One region of the Streptomyces sp. NPDC005017 genome, then DNA from elsewhere that is predicted to be linked to it. Evidence: riboswitches for the same ligand, from Rfam matches in the RefSeq annotation. Region 1 holds a riboswitch; each other region holds the start of a gene.
The links. A riboswitch is a leader RNA that binds a small molecule or an ion and turns the genes downstream of it on or off. The one in region 1 is predicted to bind cyclic di-AMP.
Positions count from the first base shown of each region.

Region 2: another riboswitch for cyclic di-AMP. It lies ahead of ACFYR0_RS15165 (M23 family metallopeptidase); the one in region 1 lies ahead of ACFYR0_RS05525 (C40 family peptidase).
Region 3: another riboswitch for cyclic di-AMP. It lies ahead of ACFYR0_RS00250 (NlpC/P60 family protein); the one in region 1 lies ahead of ACFYR0_RS05525 (C40 family peptidase).
Region 4: another riboswitch for cyclic di-AMP. It lies ahead of ACFYR0_RS23080 (transglycosylase family protein); the one in region 1 lies ahead of ACFYR0_RS05525 (C40 family peptidase).

Region 1 covers NZ_JBIALD010000003.1:105,025-109,206, forward strand. The annotation lists gene ACFYR0_RS05510 (DUF397 domain-containing protein) at 27-236, opposite strand; gene ACFYR0_RS05515 (helix-turn-helix domain-containing protein) at 246-1,115, opposite strand; gene ACFYR0_RS05520 (ATP-binding protein) at 1,329-1,787, shown strand; gene ACFYR0_RS05525 (C40 family peptidase) at 2,135-2,608, opposite strand; cyclic di-AMP (ydaO/yuaA leader) riboswitch at 2,613-2,815, opposite strand; gene ACFYR0_RS05530 (hypothetical protein) at 3,262-3,546, opposite strand; gene ACFYR0_RS05535 (TetR family transcriptional regulator C-terminal domain-containing protein) at 3,889-4,182, shown strand, end outside.
Region 2 covers NZ_JBIALD010000008.1:223,468-227,649, reverse strand. The annotation lists gene ACFYR0_RS15175 (M16 family metallopeptidase) at 1-714, shown strand, start outside; gene ACFYR0_RS15170 (M16 family metallopeptidase) at 711-2,099, shown strand; cyclic di-AMP (ydaO/yuaA leader) riboswitch at 2,396-2,557, shown strand; gene ACFYR0_RS15165 (M23 family metallopeptidase) at 2,571-3,338, shown strand; gene ACFYR0_RS15160 (GntR family transcriptional regulator) at 3,641-4,182, shown strand, end outside.
Region 3 covers NZ_JBIALD010000001.1:66,811-70,992, reverse strand. The annotation lists gene pcrA (DNA helicase PcrA) at 1-1,123, opposite strand, end outside; cyclic di-AMP (ydaO/yuaA leader) riboswitch at 1,353-1,522, shown strand; gene ACFYR0_RS00250 (NlpC/P60 family protein) at 1,530-2,726, shown strand; gene ACFYR0_RS00245 (tellurite resistance/C4-dicarboxylate transporter family protein) at 3,154-4,170, shown strand; gene ACFYR0_RS00240 (hypothetical protein) at 4,148-4,182, opposite strand, start outside.
Region 4 covers NZ_JBIALD010000015.1:91,601-95,782, forward strand. The annotation lists gene eno (phosphopyruvate hydratase) at 1-524, opposite strand, end outside; gene ACFYR0_RS23080 (transglycosylase family protein) at 1,296-2,009, opposite strand; cyclic di-AMP (ydaO/yuaA leader) riboswitch at 2,013-2,191, opposite strand; gene ACFYR0_RS23085 (transglycosylase family protein) at 2,376-3,332, opposite strand; gene ACFYR0_RS23090 (cytochrome P450) at 3,599-4,182, opposite strand, start outside.

The sequences.
Region 1 (4,182 bases):
GCGTTTTCAGATTCGGTCGAAAACTGTCAGTGGAACGCGGCCGTGAATCCCGCCCAGCTCTCGGGGGAGAAGAACAGGGAGGGTCCGTCCGGATCCTTGGAGTCGCGCACGGCGAGACGTCCGCTCAGACGGGCCGTCTCGACGCAGTTGTTGGCTCCGGTGCTGTAGCTGCTGCGCAGCCACTGTGCGCTGTTCGGTGAGGTGCGGGAGGGTAAATCGCTAGGCAGTGCGGTCATGGTGCCTCCTTACGCGCCGTCGACCGTGGTGGCGATGTAATCCAGCGAGTCCTCAGGTGAAAGAGCGTGCCTCTGAAGGCTGTTGAAGGCCTCGACGTAGGCATCGAGGTCTTCTTTCCGTTCGAGGTAGAGGCTACTCGTCATATGGTCGAGAACAACCACGTCCAGATCAGAAGTGCGCGGAAATGAGAAGATAACGAAAGGCCCGGAGATGCCGATATGCGCCCCGGCCGAGAACGGCAGCACCTGGATGCGCACCTGCGGCAGCCGTGCCGCCTCCAGCAGGCTCCGCAACTGCCGTTCCATCACCTCGGGCCCGCCCACCTCCCGGCGCAGTACGGCCTCGTCCAGCACCGCGGTCAGCTCCAGCGGCGGCCGAGCCCGCAGCACGTCCTGCCGGGCCAGCCGTACCCGTACCAGCGCGTCCAGCCGGTCGTCGGGCTCGCCGCGCAGGTCACCGACCGCGGCGCCGGTCACCGCGCGGGCGTACTCCGGCGTCTGGAGCAGCCCGGGCACGACCGAGGTCTCCAGCGTGCGCATCGCACTGGCCTGCGACTCCAGGCTGATGAAGTCCCGGTACGCGGGCGGCAGCACCCCGCGGTAGGCGTGCCACCAGTGGTGCCGGCCGACCCCGTCGTCCGAGCCCGCCAACGTCAGCAGCAGCTCGCGCAGCTCGGGTTCCGAGACACCGTAGGCGTCCAGCAGTAACCGCACGTCGGCCGGTTTCACGCCACTCGCGCCCGTCTCGATCCGGCTCACTTTCGACTGGTGCCAGCCCACCAGACGGGCCGCCTCACCACTGGTGAGCCCCGTCCGGGCGCGCAGGGCACGCAGCTCGGCGCCGAGTTTGCGGCGGCGCACCGCGGGACCGTGCTGCACGGGAGTACTCCCTACTCCTCAAGAGCCGCCCAAATACGTTCTGCCGTCGCAGAGTTCACCGCTTCGAGCGACAGATATATGCATATCTTGGTGGTTCGGCACCATGACCGGCGCACTGGTGGCAGTCTGGCGGAGAAGCACCAGTCCGGGACCGTACTCGAACCATCCGATCCGTGTCGGACCGCGGTCCCGTGGGAAAGGGACGACGTCGCCATGGCAGACCACCTGGAAGCATCCGTCACTCTGCCGAGCGATCCCGCCTCGGTCTCCGCGGCTCGTGCCTACGTCCTCGACACCCTGGCGGAGTGGGGCCTGCCGTCGGACACGGACGCGGCCGACAGCATCCGGCTCATCGTCTCCGAACTCGCCACCAACGCGGTACAGCACACCTTCGGGCAGTCACCCACCTTCACGGTGGCCATGCGCCTGGAGCGTGACGAACAGCTGCGCATCGGTGTCACCGACAGCCACCCGAGATTCCCCAAACGGCTCCCGGCCGCCGTGCAGCAGGACAACGGCCGCGGCATGGTCATCATCCGCTGGCTGACGGCGGAATGCGGCGGCAGGCTCCGCGTCCGCCCCACCCGCGAGGGCGGCAAGACGGTCGCCATCGAACTCCCCTGGACCGTCCCCGCCCACCCGATCCCCACAGCCGTCCAGAACGACCCCTGACAACGGGCTGCAGAGGGGCAAGAGAAAGGGGCGCGGGGAACCGCGCGACAAGCCGGCCACGACAGCTCCGCCAGGGCCCGAGAAGGGGCGCGGGGAACTGCGCACCAAGCTCGCCACGACCGCCCCGCCAGGCCCCGAGAAACGGCGCGACCACCAGCCCCGACAAGGAGGCGCGGGGAACTGCGCGACAAGCCCACACAGGCCCGCACAGCTCCACGCACGCCCGCCGGCAGGCGCGAGCAAGAACCCACACCGCTCAGGTCGCCCCCGGCGAAACCGCCCCGGCGAAACCGGGCGGACCCGGGCGGTGACGGCCTGTCAGGGCAACCGCACCGCCCGGGAGCGGATCAGCTCACACGCCCGTACCAGACACTGCTCGTCCAGATCTTCTGGAGCCGCACCACGTCACCCGTCTTCGGCGAGTGCCAGATCTTGCCCTTACCGGCGTAGATGCCCACGTGGTACACGTTCGAGCCCGAGTGGAAGAACACCAGGTCCCCGGCCCTGCGGCTCCTGGCCGAGATGTGCCGGGTCTTGTTGTACTGCTGGGCCGCCGTACGAGGCAGCGTCTTGCCCGCCTTCTTGTACGAGTACATCGTCAGCCCGGAGCAGTCGAACCGGTACGGCCCGGTGGCGCCGTACTTGTACGGCGAGCCCTTCTTCGAGGCGGCGACCTGGAGCGCCTTCGTCGCGGGCGTGGCGGCGGCGGCCTCGGCGGCGCCCCCCGGCACCACGAGCGAGCCGCCCACCGCGGCGATGGTGAGGGCCGAAGCCGTACCGGCTCGGGCCATGAGCGACGGGACACGATTCTGCGCGGTCATGCGCAACCCTTCGTCAAACCGCCTGAGAAGGATGACCTGTCGGATTCGGACTGGCGAAGTAGCCCGGCCGCCCGAAGGCGGCTTCACCCCAAGGACCACTCGGAACTTGCGCTCCGGCGGCCCGTCGTGCCTGGGTCCTCCACTCCTGCCGATCCACTCCTGTCGACCGGTCATCCGGGCGGCGGCAGGACTCGGCGTCCGCCCGGACCGCCCCGCCGCGGTGGCGGGGGCTTGTCGTCAGACAGGGATCTTCACTCACAAGTGACCGAAATGCCCAACGGAAACGGGGATTTGTGTTGTTGCTCACCACTCACCCGTTCGGGTGGACACAGTGATCAACCGGGGCTTGTCGAGACCCCGGAACGGCCCCGGACCAGCACGGAAACCCCTGCCGCGGGCTCTCGTCCGCGCGTGCTGCGCAACCGCGCGGGCCCCTCAGGTCGAGAGGTTTCTACTCCAATAGGGGGTACGTCATTTGGTCGGTTTGGCGGCTGGTCCGGACGGTTCGGCGAACGGACTCGGAGACGGCCCGCGGGGCGGTTCGGCGAACGGTCCCGGAGACGGCCGACGGCGCGCGGACGTCTCCTGGTGACGATCGGTCAACTGACTCTCCGTCCGTCGCGGGCGGCCGCTCGACTCCTGGTGACCGTGGATCAGCCGGCCGGCACCGGCCGGTGCGCGGCGGCGGCCGGTGCCGACGGCACGGCCCGCGCCCTCAGCGCGCCGTCCAGGACGACCGCGGCGAGTCCCAGCACCGCCCAGACGGTCGGCGTCAGGGCCGGGCCGGCCCCCGCGGCGCCGTCGAAGCAGGAGACCGAGCGGATCAGCGTCGCCCCTGCGCCGGGCGGCAGCCACTGGCCGAGGACCCCTACGGGCTCGGGCAGCATCTGCGGTGCGGAGGCGGCCCGGGAGAAGGGGTCGCCCAGCAGGACGACCACGCCCGAGGCGAGGCCGATCCGGCCGGGCCGATCAGCGAGGCGAGGCCCGCGACCGTGCCGCCGACGGCCGGCGCGGGCAGGGCGAGGACCCCGCGGCCTCCGTCCACCAGTCGCCCGTCAGCACACCCGGCCGGCTGTGCGCGAGGGCCGCCCCGACCGCGCCGGCCAGGCCCGCGGTGCCCACAGCACGGCCACCGCGCGACCGCCCCGCAGTCCGCCCAGGACGACCAGGGCGCCCATCGCCACACCGGCGAGGCTTAGCGGCGGCACGCTGGCGCCCGGCGTCGCCCCGCGCGGGTCGTCCTCGGGCCGGACGTGCTGATGCCCCGGGTGCCGGCCGGGATGCGCGAGCGACGGCCGCTGCTGCTGGAGGGCGGCGAGTGGATGTTCCCCCGGCTGATGGTGCAGGTGTGGACCGAGACCCTGCGCAACGAACAGCTCGCCGCGCTGCTCGCGCCCGGCTTCGAACGCATCCCGGAGGGCCGGCGGGAGGTCGCCGAGTCCTACCGCCGGGCGGGGCTGCCGGCGAAGGACGCGGACGCCGACGCGCTCGCCCGCGTGATGGTCGCCGTGGTGCAGGGATTCGCCGTGCGGACGGCCCTGTTCGGCGACGTCCCGCAGGAGACGCTGCGCGCC
Region 2 (4,182 bases), on a different contig from region 1:
GACGGCAAGCCGGCCCCGCGCGACGGCACCCTCCCCGACGTCATCGGCGAGCAGCTGCGCGAGGTCGTCGAGGAGGAGGTCCCCGCGCGGGCCCTGATGGCCGCCTACCGGCTGCCGCACGACGGCACGCGCGCGTGCGACGCCGTCGACCTCGCGCTCACCGTCCTCGGCGGCGGCGAGTCCTCGCGCCTGTACAACCGGCTGGTACGCCGTGACCGTACGGCCGTCGCGGCCGGCTTCGGCCTGCTGCGCCTGGCCGGGGCGCCCTCGCTGGGCTGGCTGGACGTCAAGACCTCCGGGGACGTCGAGGTGCCGGTCATCGAGGCCGCCATCGACGAGGAGCTCGCGCGGTTCGCCGCCGAGGGGCCGACCGCCGAGGAGATGGAGCGCGCCCAGGCGCAGTTGGAGCGCGAGTGGCTGGACCGGCTCGGCACGGTCGCGGGCCGGGCCGACGAACTGTGCCGTTTCGCCGTGCTGTTCGGCGACCCGCAGCTCGCCCTGACGGCGGTGAAGCGCGTGCTGGAGGTGTCGGCCGAGGAGGTCCGCGAGGTCGCCGCGGCCCGGCTGCGGCCCGACAACCGCGCGGTGCTCGTCTACGAGCCGCTGTCCCCGGAGTCCGCGCAGCACACCGAGGACGAGGACTTCCCCGAGGACCCGGAGGCCGAGGCCACCGTCGAGGCCGGTGCCGACACGAACGAGGAGACGGCCAAGTGACCGAGCTCGCCACCATGGACTTCCACCCCCAGCCGCAGCCCGGCGACGCCCGGCCCTGGGCGTTCCCGGCGCCCGCGCGCGGGACCCTCGACAACGGCCTGACCGTGCTGCGCTGCCACCGCCCCGGCCAGCAGGTCGTCGCCGTCGAGGTGCTCCTGGACGCGCCGCTCGACGCCGAGCCGGCCGCCCAGGAGGGCGTGGCCACGATCATGGCCCGGGCCTTCTCCGAGGGCACCGACAAGCACTCCGCCGAGGACTTCGCGGCCGAGCTGGAGCGCTGCGGCGCCACCCTCGACTCGCACGCCGACCACCCAGGCGTCCGTCTCAGCCTGGAGGTTCCCGTCTCCCGGCTGGCCAAGGCGCTCGGCCTGCTCGCCGACGCGCTGCGGGCCCCCGCCTTCGCCGACAGCGAGATCGAGCGGCTGGTGACCAACCGTCTCGACGAGATCCCGCACGAGCTGGCCAACCCGGCCCGGCGCGCGGCCAAGGAGCTCTCCAAGGAGCTGTTCCCGGCCGACTCGCGCATGTCCCGCCCGCGTCAGGGCTCCGAGGAGACGGTCACCGCGATCGACTCCGCGGCCGTGCGCGCCTTCTACGAGCGGCACGTGCGCCCCGGCACGGCCACGGCGGTCGTCGTGGGCGACCTGGAGGGCGTCGACCTGGACGCGCTTCTCGGCGACACCCTGGGCGCCTGGACGGGCTCCAAGGCCGCGCCCCGGCCGGTCCCCGCGGTGACCGCCGACGACACCGGCCGGGTCGTCATCGTGGACCGGCCCGGCGCCGTCCAGACGCAGCTGCTCATCGGCCGCGTCGGGTCCGACCGGCACGACCGCGTGTGGCCCGCGCAGATCCTCGGCACGTACTGCCTGGGCGGTACCCTCACCTCCCGCCTGGACCGCGTCCTGCGCGAGGAGAAGGGCTACACCTACGGCGTGCGGTCGTTCGGCCAGGTGCTGCGCTCCGCGCCCGACGGCTCGGGCGTGTCGATGCTCGCCATCAGCGGTTCCGTCGACACCCCGAACACCGGCCCCGCCCTGGCGGACCTGTGGACGGTACTGCGCACGCTCGCGGCGGAGGGCCTGACCGACGCCGAGCGGGACGTCGCGGTGCAGAACCTGGTCGGGGTGGCGCCGCTCAAGTACGAGACCGCCGCCGCGGTCGCGGGCACGCTGGCCGACCAGGTCGAGCAGCACCTGCCCGACGACTTCCAGGCGACGCTGTATCAGCAGCTCGCCGCCACCGGCACGGTGGAGGCCACGGCGGCCGTCGTGAACGCCTTCCCCGTGGACCGGCTGGTGACGGTCCTGGTCGGCGACGCGGCGGAGATCAAGGAGCCGGTGGAGGCCCTCGGCATCGGTGAAGTGACCGTCGTGGCGGCCGAGTAGGGACGTGAGGGCACGCGCGCGTGGCGAGGAGGCCGGCGTCACGCGCGTGAGGTCCTGCGGTGACGAGCGCGAAGGACCCGAACGCGGACAATCCACGTCACGCGCGCGCGGGGCCCTGGTGACCGGAGTGTCACCAGGGCCCGTTTTTGTCTGTATTGACAGGGGATTGCGGGAGAGAAGTCCCATCTGCCCTGTGGCATGCGCTACAAATCCTCTGATCGGTTTGAGGATTGGAAGACAGTCCCCTTAGCGTCATGCGGGCTGTTCGTCAGGCAGTGCGCCGCAGCCGCGGCACCGGACAGTCATCGCCGAGTCCCCCACGGCGCGAGCCAGGGGAGCCGGGGACCCACCGAAGTCCCTGGGGTGAATCGGACGCCCGCGCGCAGGCGAGGGGGTCCGTAGGAGACCTTCCTGCTCCGAACCCGTCAGCTAACCCGGTAGGCGAGAAGGAAGGAAAGGACCAGCCACTACATGGCGTTCACCCGCGCCACCGGGAAGCACCGCCGTCCCAGCCGGATGCAGCGCGGCACCGTCCGCGCGGCGGGCGTCGCGGCGCTCGCCACCACCGGCGCCATCGGCACCCTGGCCGCTCCGGCCCTCGCAGCCGAGCAGCCCGAGACCGAGCAGACCGGTCTGCTGCCGGTCATCACCCTCGGCGACTCGGTCGCCGACCAGATCGACGCCCAGGCCGACGCGCAGAAGCTGGCCGCCGAGAAGGCGCTCGCCGAGCAGCGTGCCGAGGCGGCCGCCAAGAAGCGCGCGGAGGAGCGTGCGGAGGCCGCCCGCGAGGCCGAGGAGCGCGCCGCCCGCGAGGCCGAGCGCAAGCGTCTGAACACCTTCGTGTCGCCGATCGCCGGCTCCTACGTCTCCACCGGCTACCGCACCGGCGGCGCCGTGTGGTCCTCCGGCAGCCACACCGGTGTCGACTTCCACGCCGCCAGCGGCACGGTCGTCCAGGCCGTCGGCATGGGCACCGTCGTCGAGGCGGGCTGGGGCGGCGCGTACGGCAACCAGGTGGTCGTACGGATGCACGACGGCACCTACACCCAGTACGGCCACCTGTCCTCCATCGCCGTCGCGGTGGGCCAGTCGGTCGTCCCGGGCCAGCAGCTGGGGCTGTCCGGCGCCACCGGCAACGTCACCGGCGCGCACCTGCACTTCGAGGCCCGCTCGGGCGAGGAGTACGGCTCGGACATCGACCCGGTCTCCTACCTGCGCTCGCACGGCGTGAACATCTGATCCCCGTGTCCGCGCCCACGTGGGCACCGCTCAGCGGGTGACCACGTACGCCGTACCGAAAGCCCCGGCCGTCACGGCCGGGGCTTTCGACGTTCCCGCCCCCTCGGAGGGGCGCCGCTCCTGTAGCCCAGGTGTTCGCCGCCCGTCGCCGAGCGTTCGATTCGGCCGTCCGGAGGCGGTCGTATGTCCAAAAAATATTCATGGATTCCGGCCGGCCTTCGGAAATTCGGCGTGATTGCAATAGAGTCGCTGAACACACGTCAATCGTCGACGTTTCACGGGGATTAATGCGGAGGTCGGTCATGCGTGTTCCGGCGCACTCGGTGTGCACGGCGATCCGGGACGACATCGTCGCGGGTGTCTACGAACGCGGCGGCCGGCTCACCGAGGAAGTGCTGGCGAAGCGCTACGGCGTCTCGCGCGTCCCCGTCCGGGAGGCCCTGCGCACGCTGGAGGCGGAGGGGTTCGTGGTGACCCGGCGGCACGCGGGCGCCTGTGTCGCCGAACCCACCGAGCAGGAGGCCGCGGACCTGCTGGAGATGCGCATGCTGCTGGAGCCGCTCGGCGCCTCCCGGGCCGCGCAGCGCCGCACCGAGGCCCATCTGAAGGTGCTGCGCGGTCTGGTGCGGCTGGGCCAGGAGCGGGCCAGACGGGGCAGCAGCGACGATCTGAGGTCCCTGGGGAGCTGGTTCCACGAGACGCTCGCCCAGGCCTCCGGAAGCCCCGCGCTGATCTCCGTGCTGACCCTGCTGCGACACAAGATCGCCTGGATGTACTCCGTGGAGCCGCCGGCCGGTCCCGTGGAGTCCTGGGCCGAGCACGGCGCGATCGTGGACGCGGTGGC
Region 3 (4,182 bases), on a different contig from region 1:
CCGCGTTGGCCGCGGTCAGGATGGTCTGGGTGGAGCGGTAGTTCTGCTCCAGCAGGATCGTCGTCGCGTCCGGGTAGTCCTCCTCGAACTGGAGGATGTTGCGGATGGTCGCGCCGCGGAAGGCGTAGATCGACTGGTCGGCGTCACCCACCACGCAGAGCTCGGCGGGCGGCACGTCGTACTCGCTGGACGGTGCGTCGACCGGGTGCTCACCGGTGCCCACCAGCTCGCGCACCAGGGCGTACTGGGCGTGGTTGGTGTCCTGGTACTCGTCGACCAGGACGTGGCGGAAGCGGCGGCGGTAGTGCTCGGCGACGTCCGGGAAGGCGCGCAGCAGATTGACCGTCGTCATGATCAGGTCGTCGAAGTCGAGGGCGTTCGCCTCGCGCAGCCGCGACTGGTACATCGCGTAGGCCTGGGCGAGGGTCTTCTCGAAGCCGTCGGACGCCTGGGCGGCGAAGTCCTCCTCGTCGATCAGCTCGTTCTTCAGGTTGCTGATCTTGGCGCTGAAGGACTTCGGCGGGAAGCGCTTCGGGTCGAGGTCCAGGTCGCGGCAGACCAGGGCCATCAGGCGCTTGGAGTCGGCGGCGTCGTAGATCGAGAAGGACGACGTGAAGCCGAGCTTCTTGGACTCGCGGCGCAGGATGCGCACGCACGCGCTGTGGAAGGTCATCACCCACATCGCGTTCGCCCGCGGGCCGACGAGCTGCTCGACGCGCTCCTTCATCTCGCCCGCGGCCTTGTTGGTGAAGGTGATCGCGAGGATCTGGCCCGGGTGCACATGGCGCTCGCCCAGCAGATGCGCGATGCGGTGGGTGAGCACACGGGTCTTGCCGGAGCCGGCGCCGGCCACGATGAGCAGCGGGGAGCCGGAGTGGACGACCGCGGCTCGCTGGTTGTCGTTGAGACCGTCCAGCAGGGCCGCCGCGTCGATCACCGGGCGCGGGGCGCCGTCACGGTAGTACTGGTCCCGGTCCGGGGGCACGTCGAACTTCCCGCCGAACAGATCCTCCGGAACGCGCTCCGGAGCATGCTCGTCCTCGGGCGGCGGCGGGTGCTCCTCCTCGTGCCCGCGAGGGGCCTGGAGGTCCGCCAGGAAGCTGTCGTCAAAGAGGCTGCTCATCGCTCTCCGAGTCTAGGGGCCCCCACCGACAACCGGCCGCCGTCCGGAGAACTCCCCGCCACCACCCTGCGTAGCGCCGACGGCACAGCCTGCGGCACAACAAGCGCGTGCACGACAAGGTCACAAAAATGTATCGGGCATATCGCCCATCAACCTTCACACGTGCCACACGAGTTGGCTACGGTTCCGGGCAGGCCGTACGACCCCCACCGGCGAACGACGCCGGGCCGTACCGCCTCCGCCGAGTCCGGTGCGCCCGAACGCCCGCCGGAGCCGGGGACCCACAGATCCCGGGGTGAATCGGCTCACTTCCTCGCGGGAGCGAGCCGTAGGGCAACCCTTCCGAACCACCCGCCCGAACCCGACAGCTAACTCGGTAGGCGGCCGATGGAAGGAGTCGCCTCTCTTGGCGTCGCACCGCAAGCCGCGTCCCGCCGGGACGCGTGTCGCAGGCATACGGACCCCCGCCCTGGCCACGGCGGCCCTCACCTCCGTGGCCCTGCTGTCCCAGACGGCCAACGCCACCCCCTCGGACGACGACCGGCCGAGCCTGGAGGAGGTCGAGAAGAAGGTCGACGATCTCTACCGCCAGGCGGAGTCGGCGACCGAGAAGTACAACTCCGCCAAGGAGCGGACCACCAAGCAGCGCAAGCAGGTCGACACCCTCCTGGACGACGTCGCCAAGCGCACCCAGAAGCTCAACGACGCGCGCGAGGAACTCGGTTCCTTCGCCGCGGCCCAGTACCGCACCGGCTCCGCCGCGCCGGACACGGCGACCTTCCTCCTCGCCGACAGCCCGCAGGACTACTTCGACCAGAACCAGCTGATGGACCGGCTGACCGGCCGTCAGAAGGACGCGGTCGACGACTACGTCACCCAGCAGTCCGAGACCATGGAGAAGCGCCGCGAGGCCACCGAGAGCCTCGCGACGCTGACCGACTCCCAGACCGAGCTGAGGACGGCCAAGGCGACCGTCCAGAAGAAGCTCTCCGACGCGCGCGAGCTGCTGTCGCAGCTGACCGCCGAGGAGAAGGCCCGGCTCGCGCGGATCGAGGAGCAGAAGCGCGAGGAGGCCGCCCGCAAGGCCGCCGAGCTCGCCGCGCAGCAGGCCGAGGAACAGCGCGAGCGCGAGGCGGCCGCCGCGGAGGCCGCGGCCCGGGAGGCGGCGCGGCCGGACCCGGCCCCGTCGCCCTCCACCGGCACCACCGAGACGCCGTCCACGCCCGCGCCTGACACCTCGACCTCCACCAAGGGCGACAAGGCGGTCGCCTTCGCCCGCACCCAGATCGGCAAGCCGTACGTGTGGGGCGCCACGGGGCCCGACTCCTACGACTGCTCCGGCCTCACCGGGGCCGCGTGGAAGGCCGCCGGCGTCACCCTCCCGCGCACCACGTGGGACCAGGTCAACGCGGGCACCACGGTCTCCCTCACCGACGCCCGGCCCGGTGACCTCGTCTTCTTCTACGACGACCTCAGCCACGTCGGCCTCTACATCGGCAACGGCATGATGATCCACGCCCCCAAGCCGGGCGCCTACGTCCGCGAGGAGTCGATCTACTACGACGGCGAGGGCTCGATCCACAGCGTGGTGCGGCCGGGCTGACGCGAGAACGCGGCACGCGCGCGTGAGGGCCGTACGCGGCTGGTACGCGCGCGTGAGGGCGGTTACGCGGCTTCGTAAGCGCGTGTGGGTGCGTGAGGGCCGTACGCGGCGGCTCGTACGTGCGCACGTGGGCGCGTCATCGGTGTGCCACGGGGCCATGGGTGCGCCACGGGGCACCCCGGCCGGGGTCGTCGCGCAGTTCCCCGCGCCCCTTAGGGGCGTGCCCTTGAGGCGTCTCAGGGCCGGGGCCCCGCTTTTAGGGGTACGGGGAACTGCGCGATCAACCACGACGAACCCGCACGTTCAAATCAGGGGGCGCCGGGAACCGGGCGGCGCTGTGGGCTGTTCGGCGGGCGACGGCGTGGTTTCGGCCGTGCCCGCGCGTGGCCCGCGTGCGCGGCACGGGCTGGTTCCTAGCATCGGGCGCATGCCCGCTACCACCACTTCCCCGAGCGCCTGGTGGGCGCAGCGTCCGCCCGCGGCCGGGGCCGCCGTGATGGCGACCGGCATCCTGTCGGTCGGTCTGCATCTGTCCGGCCACGAGGTGCTGTCGCGGATCCTGCTCGTGCTCGCCTGCCTCGCGTGGCTGGGCCTGGCGGCGGACTTCGTCCTACGGCTGCTGCGGGAGCGGGGGCGGTGGCTCGAGGAGGCGGGGTCACCGGCCGCCCTGACGGCGGTGGCCGCGACGACCGTGCTGGGCACGCGTTTCTCGGTGCTGGGCTGGCAGTCCCTGGCCTACGCGCTGCTGGCGCTCGCCACGGTGCTGTGGCCGGTGCTGATGGTCGACGTGGTCGGGCGCTGGAAGCAGCGGATGCCCGGGGCGGTGTTCCTCGGCTGTGTGGCCACGCAGGGGCTCGCGGTGCTCGGGGCGACCCTGGCCGGGGCGGAGGAGGTGGCCTGGCTGGCGCGCGCGGCCATGGTGCTGTTCTGGCTCGGCCTCGTCGTCTACGGCTTCGCGCTGGCCCGTTTCGATCCGCGTCAGGTGGTCAGGGGCGCCGGTGACCAGTGGATCGCGGGCGGCGCGCTCGCGATCTCCGCCCTGGCCGGATCGAAGCTGATCGCCGCCGACAGCCCGCGGCTGTACCTGTGGAACCAGGACGACTACGACGTCCTGCGCTCGGTCACCCTCACCCTGCTCCTGCTCGACGTCGCCTGCTACGTCGTCCTGCTCGCCGCCGAGGCCGGATGGCCGCGGCCGGGCTACGACGTCCGGCGCTGGTCCACCGTCTTCCCCATGGGCATGACGGCGGCGGCGGCGCTGTCCGTGTCCACCGCCCTGGACGTCCCGTGGCTGAAGGGCCCGGGTCAGGTGCTGCTGTGGATCGCCGTGGCCGCCTGGCTGGCGGTGGCCGCCCTGGCCGTCGCGGCGGCCCGAGCGGAGCTGCGGGGCGAGCGGGCCCCGCGGCACTCGGCGGAGGGCGTCAGGTCCAGAGCACGGCGATGAAGACGTTCACCG
Region 4 (4,182 bases), on a different contig from region 1:
TCCGCGCCGATGGGGGCGATCATGAACTCCTGGATGTCCACGTTGGAGTCGGCGTGCGAGCCGCCGTTCAGGATGTTCATCATCGGAACGGGCAGCAGGTGCGCGTTCGGGCCGCCCAGGTAGCGGAAGAGGGGCAGGTCGCTGGCCTCGGAGGCGGCGTGGGCGACGGCGAGGGAGACGCCGAGGATGGCGTTGGCGCCGAGCGAGCCCTTGTTGTCGGTGGCGTCCAGGTCGAACATCGCCTGGTCGATCAGGCGCTGCTCGGTGGCGTCGTAGCCGACGAGCTCCGGGCCGATCTGCTCGATCACGGCGAGGACGGCCTTCTCGACGCCCTTGCCGAGGTAGCGGTTGGGGTCGCCGTCACGGAGCTCGATGGCCTCGAAGGCACCGGTGGAGGCACCGGACGGAACGGCGGCACGACCCGTGCTGCCGTCGTCGAGGCCGACCTCGACCTCGACCGTGGGGTTGCCTCGGGAGTCCAGGATTTCCCGGGCTACGACGACGTCGATGGACGGCACGAGCATCTCCTTCATGGATGTGACGCGGTGGGCAGGCCGCGGGTGTGGCTCTGCGAGACGAGCCTAACCGGCTCCGGCCGATCGGCCAGCCGATGGCTCATCACGTGGACGGAACCGAGAGTAAATTGTTTCTGAACGGAACAAAAGCGTTCCCGGATACGTCTCCGAACTTGGCGGAAACGGGGCTGGCCGCGGAGGTGGGCGACCGAGGGGTGGCTCGGGGCCGTCGCTGGTGGCGGTGGGGTGGGTCGGTGGCGTGGGTCTGCCGGGTGGGTCTGCGGGGGCGCGGTGTTGCGGGTGGTGGGGCGGGTCGGTGGCATGGGTCTGCCAGGTGGGTCTGCGAGGGCGCGGTGTTGCGGGTGGTGGGGCGGGTCGGGGACGGGAGCCCTGCGGGCGGGACAGGTGTCCGGACATGACTCCGCCCCGGCGCGTACGGGGGAAGACGCGCCGGGGCGGGGGCATGGGGGACGGGGGCGGCACCGTGAGGCCGGGAAGCCTGTGGGGACGGGCGACCCCGTGGGCCGGAACGGCCGGTGAGGGGAGGCGAGGCGGAGGCGACTCCGCGGACCGGGGGTCCGTGGGGGGCGGGTCCGTGGGGGCGGGGTGACCTCGTGACGCCGAGGACGTCCCGGGGCCGGAGGCCCGGGGGCTTGAGCGGCCCTGGGGGATCGAAAGTGGTCCGGGGCGGTCCGGGCTGTCCGGTGGGGGCCGGGACAGCCCGGGGCCGGGTGCGGCCGGGGCCCGGTGGGAGCCGGGCCGCGGCGGCCGCGCGGCGGACTACTTCAGGTGCAGCTGCTGACCCGGGTAGATGAAGTCCGCGTCGTCGACGATGTCCTGGTTCAGCTTGAACAGCTTCTGCCAGCCGCCCTTGACCTTGTGCTTCTCGGCGATGGTGCTGAGGCTGTCGCCCTTGACGACCTTGTACTCGCCGTCACCCTTCTTGACCTTCTTGCCGGTCGGGGTGGTGACGGTCTTCTTCGCGGCCGACTTCTTGACGGCGGGGCGCTCCTGCGAACGGGAGGCGCTCTGCTGCTCGGTCGAGCGAGTGTCGGTGCTGGTGCTCGGCTGCGACTCCGGCTGCGCGGGGGCGGCCGGGGCGGCGGAGCCACCGTCGTACGCGGCGCTCGACAGGCCGACGCCGCAGACCGGCCAGGCACCCTTGCCCTGGCCCGCGAGGACCTTCTCGGCGATCTGGATCTGCTGGGACTTGCTCGCCTGGTCGGCGGTGGCGGCGTACTGCGTGCCGCCGTAGGCGGCCCAGGTGGAGGCCGAGAACTGGAGACCGCCGTAGTAGCCGTTGCCGGTGTTGATGGACCAGTTGCCGCCGGACTCGCACTGGGCGACGGCGTCCCACTCGGAGGACGTGGCGGCGGAGGCGCCGCCGGCCGCGATCAGCGGGGCGGCGACCGCGGCGCCGGTCACACCGGCGATGGCGATGGCGCGAGTGGCCTTGGACGGACGACGGTGCTTGCCCTTGCCGGAAAACAGCATGGAGGATCCCCTCACCGACGCCTGCGAGGTGAGCTGTCGGGTTCGGGCCGGTTGAGTTGCCCGGCCGCGCACTCCTCGGTGCGCGGCTTCACCCCAAGCCGGTTCCGGCGTCGAGTCACCTCGACTGCCGGGCCCGGCACTTACCTTGGGTCCCCCGCTCCTGCCTACGGCGCTTACGCGACGACTGTTCCCGGATGGCGCCACTGGCAGGATTCGGCGTTGCGGCGACCGGGGCTCACGTTGGCGAGCGGTCACGACCGTAGACACGCGATTGGCGGAATTTCAAAGACGATCAGGGCGTCTGAGACTCATCCCACACTTTCGCCAAAACGGACATTAGCCATCGAACCGTGACGTGAACTCCCGCTACTTTTCGCCCGGTTCGATACCTACCGCAAGCTTCTGACCGGGCACGATGAGGTTCGGATCGACACCGACCGTCTCGCGGTTACCGGCGTACAGCTCCGACCATCCGCCCTGGAGCTCAAGGGAGTCGGCGATGCCCCAGAGACTGTCGCCCTCCCGGACGGTGTACTCGCCGTCGGCGGCGTCACGCGCGGCGGCGCCGCTGCGCGAGGCGTGACGGCCCGCCGTGTCGCCGTCGCGGCCGTCCTCGGCGGCCGCCTCGCCGTCGGCGCCCGCGCCCTCCTCGGCGCTCGCGCCGCGATGCCGGCCGGTACCGTCCCCGGCCGAACTGTCCGAAGAGCCACCGTTCTCGCCGGACTTGTCCGAATCCTCGGCGTCACCCGCCCCGGAGCCGTCGGCCTCCCGAGACGGGCTCGGGGACGCGGAGGCGGTCCCGTCGGCCTCGGAGTCGGAGTCCGAAGTGGTGGAACTGTCCGACTTGGTCGAGTTGCTGGAATTGCCCGAACCGGCCTCCGAGGAGCCGGAGTCACCGTCCGAGCCACCGTCCGAGTCCGATCCCGACGCACCGGACGAGTCAGAAGTGTCGGTCAATCCCGAAAGTCCCGAATCGTCCCCGTCGGCACCGGTGCCGGCGTCCGCCTCGCCCGAGTCGGCCGTGAGTCCCACGAGCGGACCGCACGTCGGCCACGCCGCGACACCCTGGTCCGCGAGAACGCGCTCGGCGACGGCTATCTGCTGGCGCCGGCTCGCCTGGTCGGGACCCGGGGCGTACTCCAGCCCGCCGTAGCTGTCCCAGTCGAGCTGGCTCAGCCTCAGCCCGCCGTACTGCCCGTACCCGTCGTTCGCGCTCCAGGCCCCTCCCGTCTCGCACTCCGCGACCCGGTCCCAGGTGGAAGCGTCCGCCGCGCTCGCGCCGGAGGCGCCCAGCAACGGGATGGCGATGGCAGAGCCGGTCACTCCTGCCGCGACGACAAGAGCCGGAGCCTGACGGGGGCGACGGTGACGACCGTTCCCGGAGAGCATGCGGAGACCTTTCGGGCGACAGCAACGACCGGCGCGGCGGGTACTGCGAGGCGCCGCGCTGATGGGTGAACGTATAGGCAGACGATCACTTGTCACAAGTTCATGCCGCGCAGATCACGTGAAGATCACAGTGTTGATGGTGTGTCACCTTTGCCCGCGTCAGTTCCACACGGAGAACGGCACGGTCGGGTTGCCCCGGTCTATAGGGATTGGCGCATCTGGTCTGCCGGTTCCGGCGGGTCCACGGGCGTGAACTCGACCGGCAGCGTGCGCAGGCCCCGCATGATGAGGCCGCCGCGCCAGCGCAACTCCTCCGGATCCGCGGCCAGTCGCAGATCCGGCAGCCGGGTGAGCAGGGTGGCCAGCGCGGTCTGCCCCTCCAGCCGGGCGAGCGGGGCGCCGAGGCAGTAGTGGATGCCGTGCCCGTATCCCAGGTGCTGGTTGTCGCGGCGCGCGAGGTCCAGCAGATCCGGGTCGGTGAACCGCTCCGGGTCGCGGTCCGCCGCCGCCAGCACCACCAGCACCGGGTCGCCGGCCGCGATGTCCTGCCCCCCGATCGTCAGCGGCCGGGTGGCGAACCGCCAGGTCGCCAGCTCCACCGGGCCGTCGTAGCGCAGCAGTTCCTCCACCCCGGTCGCGAGCAGACCGCTCTCCCCCGCCGCGAGGGACCGCTGCAGCCGCTCCCGCTCACCGGGGTGGGTGAGCAGCGCGTACGTCCCGTTCCCGATGAGGTTCACGGTGGTCTCGAACCCGGCGAACAACAGGATGAACGCCATCGCCGCCG